2 regions of the Vibrio algarum genome follow, and region 2 is predicted to be linked to the other one. Evidence: riboswitches for the same ligand, from Rfam matches in the RefSeq annotation. Region 2 holds a riboswitch; the other holds the start of a gene.
What was found. A riboswitch is a leader RNA that binds a small molecule or an ion and turns the genes downstream of it on or off. The one in region 2 is predicted to bind thiamine pyrophosphate.
Positions count from the first base shown of each region.

Region 1 (3,571 bases), 1.1 Mb from region 2:
TGTACCAATGGCTCATCCCAAGGTGAGCGCTGAGTTTATGTTGTTCTGGCGGGATACCTTCTAAAGCAAGAAGCAATAAACGGCTAGCATAAGGCAGATTAAAAAAAACGTGGGCGAGTAAAATGCCATTTAATCCATATATTGAAAACGGTAATTTTATATCTAACCAACTTAGCCATGTTGCCAACAGACCACTGTTTCCATAAATTGCTAATAACCCGAAAACCCCCACTAGAACAGGCAGTACAAGCGTGCTCGAAAATAACTTTAACAAGAACGTCTTTCCCATGAAATCTCGTCGGGAAAGGGAATGTGCCACAGGTATCGCTAAACCAACGCTAAACAGCGTTGATAGAAAGGCTTGATAAAAGCTAAATTTGGTGACGTGCAGGTAGTAAGGTTCAGATACCACCTGAGTAATGTCAAGATTGGGCGCATATGAAATAAGCGCCCCTAACGCCGAGGCTACAAAAACCACGATAAGCACAGCAATAACAATGCCTAACTTCGGCGTTTTATTCATGTTAGTCAAAAATTTACTAAGCTTAGCTTTATTGAACTAACGCTGATTGCCACTCTCTGATCCAACTCTTACGCATTTTAGCCACTTCATCTGAAGAGTATGATAGTGCTTTTTCAGGTACACTCAACGTTTCAAAACCGTCAGGTAATTGGACGTCCGTAACTGGATACATCCAGTTTCCTGTTGGCATTGCAGATTGAAACTGATCGCTTAAAATAAAGCTCATGAATTCATCTGCTAATTTAGAATTTTTCGAACTTTTTACTTTAGCGGCCACTTCTGTTTGCATGTAATGCCCTTCGCTAAAGTTTGCAGCGGCATACTTTGCATCACTTTCAGCAATCAAATGATAAGCGGGTGATGTGGTATAAGAAAGGACAAGATCCGACTCTCCTTTTAAAAACATCGAATACGCTTCCGACCAACCTTTGGTTACTGTTACCGTTTTCTTCGATAGCATACCCCACGCCTTGCTTGCATCATCACCATAAATAGACTTCATCCAAAGCATTAAGCCTTGTCCCGGTGTGGACGTTCGAGGATCTTGATAAATAACTTTTAGATCATCACGCTTTTCCACTAACTCTTTTAAGCTTTTAGGTGGATTTTCTAACTTTTCTTTATTATAAACAAAGGCGAAAAAACCATAATCAAAAGGAACAAAAGTACTGTCTGACCAGCCTTTAGGTAACGTCGTTACAGACGTATCAACACTGTGTTCTGCTAGCAACCCCGTACTTTTTGCTTCGGTCATCAAGTTGGTATCTAAACCCAAAATAACATCGGCTTTCGTATTGGTTTCTTCTAGTCGTAAACGGTTGAGAATAGATACGCCATCATCTAACGCGACAAATTCTAAATCGCATCCACATTGAGCTTCAAAGGCTTTTTCGATTTTAGGGCCAGGGCCCCAATCAGCCGCAAAGGAGTCATAGGTATAAACCGTCAGTTTATCGGCTGCAAAAGTAGAAAATGAAAGGGTGATAGCTAAAGCTGAAGCTAAGGTTGAAATAGTGTGTTTCACTGGACGCTCTCCATGTTTTGAGCGGCACAGGCTTGAGGTAGGATTTATGATTTATCCTGCTCAATTCCTACGCCAGTATTATCTGGTTCAGGTGTACGGGTTCTAAGGTAAACTTAATCTCAGCCCAATAATCCGTTTTTTCAAACAATTATTGAGCACCCCGATGAGTCGACAGTGATTGTATACGTAATGTAATAAAGTTGCTAGCGATGCGATAAGAGGCTTCCGACTATACTAATGGATAGATTTATCTGTTGTCGTATCCCCAACGAGCAACGAGCTTTTGCTCAATATCGAGATGGTCCAATATTCTAGCAACCATGAAATCAACTAAATCTTCAACCGTTTTAGGTTGATGATAGAATCCCGGAGCCGCTGGCATAATGGTTACCCCCATTTGAGAAAGCTTGTGCATATTCTCTAAATGTAGTGTAGAAAAAGGCGTTTCTCTTACGACCAATAACAACTGCCCGCGTTCTTTCATTACCACATCAGCTGCTCGTTCTATAAGATTGTCAGACATGCCATGAGCAATAGCCGCAACACTACCTGCTGAACATGGACATACCACCATTTTTTTAGGTGCCGCACTGCCAGAGGCAACGGGAGAAAACCAATCTTCTTTACCACACACTTCTAACAACTCCGGATTGCAATTGAGCTTTTTTACTAATGCCTCTTTAGCCGCGGCAGGACCACTAGGTAGCTTGAGGTCATGCTCTGTCGCCATCACGACACGAGCCGCAGATGAAATAAGCAAATAAACTTTGTAGTCAGCGGCAAGCAAGCATTCAAGCAAGCGCAATCCATACGGAGCACCTGAAGCACCTGTAAATGCCAAAGTAATGGTTTTGTCTCTATTCATCTGCTTTCTCTGCTTATTTATAACCAAGGTTATTATTTTCTAAGAACACAATTATGTCGTCTCTCGACTATGCTAAACCAGTTAGCAACTTACTATGGATACCCTCAAAACCACCATTACTCATTACAAGTATCTGGTCGCCCTCTTTTGCTTCTTGCAAAATTTGTGCAACAAACGTCTCTATATTATCGCTAACAAAAGTTGGTTGAACGCAGTGTTCGGCAATTTCGTCCACAGACCAGTCGATGTTATTCGGCTGGTAGAGGTAAACAGAATCCGCCTTTGCCAACGAAGCGGCCAGCGTTTCTTTGTGAACACCCATTTTCATGGTGGCAGAACGAGGCTCTAGCACAGCAATTATTTTTGTATCTTCAACTTTGTTACGTAATCCATCCAGTGTCAGTTCAATTGCGGTTGGATGATGTGCAAAGTCATCATAAATGGTCACACCACCGACTTCACCTTTTAGCTCTAGGCGTCTTTTAGTATTGATAAATGCCGCCAAAGACTCACAAGCTAGATCGGCGGTAACGCCAACATGCCTTGCTGCTGCAATGGCCATTAATGCATTGCTTACATTATGGTCGCCAACTAAATTCCATTTTACCGTGCCTACTAATTCGCTTCGAAAAAAACATTAAAGTGACTACCATCTTTTTTTATTTTTTCTGTTTTCCAGTCACAATTATCCTCTCCAATGAGTTCTTGTTCACTCCAGCAGCCTCTTTCTAATACATCTTGAAGAGACGATTCCGATTTAGGGGAAAAGATGCGTCCATTACTAGGTATTGTGCGGACTAAATGATGGAATTGTTTCTTGATGGCTTCAAGATCATCAAAAATATCCGCATGATCGAACTCCAAATTATTCATCACTAAAGTTCGAGGATGATAATGGATAAACTTAGAGCGCTTGTCGAAAAAGGCGCTATCGTACTCGTCGGCTTCAACAACAAAAAACATGCTGCTTCCCAAGCGAGCAGAAACACCAAAGTTGCCTAATACACCACCAACTAAGAAGCCTGGGTCGTATCCACAGTCTTCTAATATCCATGACAACATACTCGCCGTTGTTGTTTTACCGTGAGTTCCAGACACAGCTAACACCCATCTATCATGAAGTAAAAACTCTTGTAACCACTGTGGACCAGACGTGTAT
Region 1 is NZ_JAQLOI010000001.1:76,768-80,338, forward strand. It holds partial or broken gene thiP (thiamine/thiamine pyrophosphate ABC transporter permease ThiP) at 1-523, opposite strand, end outside; gene thiB (thiamine ABC transporter substrate binding subunit) at 552-1,547, opposite strand; TPP riboswitch at 1,595-1,720, opposite strand; gene PGX00_RS00370 (flavin prenyltransferase UbiX) at 1,795-2,412, opposite strand; partial or broken gene mpl (UDP-N-acetylmuramate:L-alanyl-gamma-D-glutamyl-meso-diaminopimelate ligase) at 2,480-3,571, opposite strand, start outside.
Region 1: it holds a riboswitch for thiamine pyrophosphate, as region 2 does, so the genes downstream of both, thiB (thiamine ABC transporter substrate binding subunit) here and thiD (bifunctional hydroxymethylpyrimidine kinase/phosphomethylpyrimidine kinase) in region 2, are expected to answer to the same signal.

Region 2 (3,571 bases):
CATGGTCTTTCATCAGGTTATTGGTAATGATTTTTAACAATGGATGAAGAACTGTTGGGGCGCGCATCGCTATCTGAGCCAAAAATTTGTTGCTAGATTTGACACCATGGAACAAGTTAATGGGCTGAAAAGGCGTCACGGAACTCACTAAAGAGGTATGAACGATACGCTCCTTTAATACGGACGCTGTTGCTAACGCAAAAGGGCCTCCACCACAAAATCCAATCAACGAAAACCGCCCTATATTAAGGTTATCTGCTAATGCTTCAACATCGTAAGCAATACTCGTTAATGTTCGATTTGGATCTGCGGATGATAAACCAAACCCCGGCCGGTCAATAGTGATCAAACGGATATTATGGTCAAAAAGTACTTTATTATCGGGATGCTGCTGTAGCCTTGACCCCGTACTCGGTGGCAAAACAATGACAGGAACGCCGCTTGTTCTTCCAATATCGCTGAACCCCAGCTGTCGACCATTGCTTACTTCACAGACATGATGGTATCGCGCAGAGTCAAAAATAAACTTAGATTTTAACTGGCCATTATTGTCACAAACTTCCGAAGTAGAATTAACCAAAACAAGTTTCATCAACTCACTTTGTCGGTGACAACCTGTTTTCTGAAATACTGACTTTAACTGGGTTCGGATGGTATTGATTGATACGCCATGACTCTCACTAATTTCATTCAACGTTTTATTGTGAGCTAAGTTTTCGACCAGTTTTTGCTCCGCTTTGGTTAGCTCGTATTGTCGGCTAAATGCAGACAAATTGGGCTTTGTATCCACATTTTGATTGGCAAACAGTACCAAGATATTACTACCTAGCTGATATTGGTCATCTATCCGTGACAAACTGATACTTACCGGATTGGTTTGAAAGCTATCACGTAACCGCATCGTTGTTTCACGAACTTGGCCATTGGGTTCGGTTAGTTGAGATATCAGTTTATCGAACTGTCTCTGCTGAGAGTTATGATGAAACTTAATACGCTGATTATCAATCATAACTAAAGCGGTGGTTTTTAATAGTTCAGAGGCTAAGCGGTTTTGTTGCAGTATTTGCCCATTTGGCGCGCAAACAAAGGCTGGCAATGGTAAGAAGTCGAACAAACTAAGTTGTAGGTGCTCTTGTTCGTCGTTGTCTTTAATCCGATTACTAATTGCCGCGCTTCGTTCTAAATGCTCCACTATGGTAGATATCTGAGAAAGGCTTCGATACCTTTCAACTTCTTGCATAGATATACGTTGATTTACCTGTCGTGTAGCACTAACCATTTGTTCGGCTTCTATTGGAGGCAAGGTGGATGCTATCCGTTCCAATAATATCGGCCACTGGGTTGGATCTAGAGCGGTATCGTAGATCTGTGCAACCAGTTCTGGAGAAATCTGACCGTTCGCATCCATTATAGAGTTCTCTATGCTGCTGTAGGATTATACTTCTAACCACTATATTATCGTTCAACACCAATACAAACATTGACGGGAGTCACTATGGACTCTTTTCGTTAACGTATGAATTTGCTACACTCTTTCGGAAAATAAAATTTAGATATTAGTCGGGGAGCTAAGGGCCACAACCCAAAGCTGAGACCATTTCGATGGGACCCGTTGAACCTGATGCAGTTAACACTGACGTAGGGAACTAATAGCCATGCCAAGTTAGTGTCTCTACGTCCCGTAGTATTTCCCTCTATCTGGCTGCTGTTATTCCTATACGCTAACGTTTAGGAACCCACATGACAGCAAAGAACTCAACACCAATTGTCCTTACCATTGCAGGCTCAGATAGTAGCGGCGGCGCAGGTATTCAAGCTGATATCAAAGCTATTTCAGCAACAGACAGCTACGCCTGTTCAGTCATCACCGCCCTCACAGCACAAAACACTCAAGGTGTTTCGGGTATTTTCTCCATATCACCTGAATTTGTAGAACAGCAGATAGACGCCGTATTTAACGATCTCAATGTCCAAGCGGTAAAGATAGGGATGCTGAGTGACGTTCAAATAATAAAAACCGTTGCTAGAAAATTACGCCAATACAAACCTAAACACCTTGTCATTGACCCGGTCATGGTGGCAACAAGTGGCGACCTTCTTCTAGAAAAGCAGGCCATTACCACCCTTAAAACTCTACTTTTGCCCTTAGCTGAAATTATTACACCCAACCTTCCTGAAGCGGCCGCTTTAACAGGCGAGCCAATACCAAAAACTGAATCTGAAATGAATGCCCTTATAGGGAAACTCAGAGCGCTAGATACTCAAAATGTGCTACTTAAAGGTGGGCATCTAGAATCTGAAAATACCAGTACCGACCTATTGATAACAAAAGACAACGTCACTCGACTATCCACACCACGCATTCACACACAAAATACCCACGGAACTGGTTGTACACTGTCATCCGCCATCACCAGTTATCTCGCTCAAGGATATAGCCTTATCGAAGCAGTCCAACTCGGCAAGCACTATATTACCCAAGCTATTTTACACGCTGACGAATTGGATATTGGTTGTGGTCATGGCCCTGTCCATCATTTTTTCCATGGTTCTCAATTCATTCCATCCCCGACTCCACTTTCAATCCAAAAAATAATCACAAAATCACAAGTTGATGTCGAGCATGAATAATTCTGTACTCATAGAACTAAACAACACGGTTTTAGGTTACAAGGATGGCCACCAGCCTATAATTTCTGGGGTTAACATGCAGATAATGACTCGAGAATGGACCTGTATTTTAGGCAGAAGTGGTTGTGGAAAAACCACTCTTCTTCGTTTTCTCGCTGGCTTATTAAAAGATAATCTGATTTGGCAAGGAAACCTAATAACTCACCTTAATGGTGAACTCAGCCAACATGTTGCTTATATGGCACAACAAGACTTACTTCTACCGTGGTTAAATGTCTTGGACAACGTCTGTTTAAGTTTTAAATTTGCCTCTCAAAAATTGTCTGAACCAGAGCGTCAAAAAGCGGTTCTGCTTATCGAACAAGTCGGCTTAACCAAACATATCGAAAAGTTCCCTGATCAACTTTCGGGTGGTATGCGCCAACGGGTCGCCCTCGCCCGAACGCTGATGCAAGATAAACCCTTGGTTCTGATGGATGAACCATTTTCAGCTTTAGATACTGTCACCCGTCATCAATTACAAAACCTTTCCGCTACCTTATTGCGAAACAACACGGTGGTACTCATTACTCACGATCCACAAGAAGCGCTTAGACTGGCAGACAAGATCTATCTAATGCAAGGTTCTCCCTCTAAAACTCACTCCTTTCCCGTTCCAGATACAAAAGCACCCAGAAAACTCTGTGAGGAAATAGCTCAGTTACAACAGAAGTTAATAGAACAGTTGGAGCAAGAACATGTCGGAGATTAACTTAGATTTAGAGGTTACTGGAGCCCTTAAGGCCAAACCCGAAAACAGAATAAGACCTTTACTACAGGGCGTTATTACTATTTTGGTCATATTTGGACTGTGGCAGTTAGTCGTTATCGTTTTTAAGCTTCCAGCGTTTATTTTACCGTCACCTCAAGCAGTAGTAATAAAACTAATACAGCGAATCGA
Region 2 is NZ_JAQLOI010000001.1:1,189,218-1,192,788, reverse strand. It holds gene PGX00_RS05755 (alpha/beta fold hydrolase) at 1-1,408, opposite strand, end outside; TPP riboswitch at 1,552-1,662, shown strand; gene thiD (bifunctional hydroxymethylpyrimidine kinase/phosphomethylpyrimidine kinase) at 1,741-2,631, shown strand; gene PGX00_RS05745 (ABC transporter ATP-binding protein) at 2,624-3,382, shown strand; partial or broken gene PGX00_RS05740 (ABC transporter permease) at 3,462-3,571, shown strand, end outside.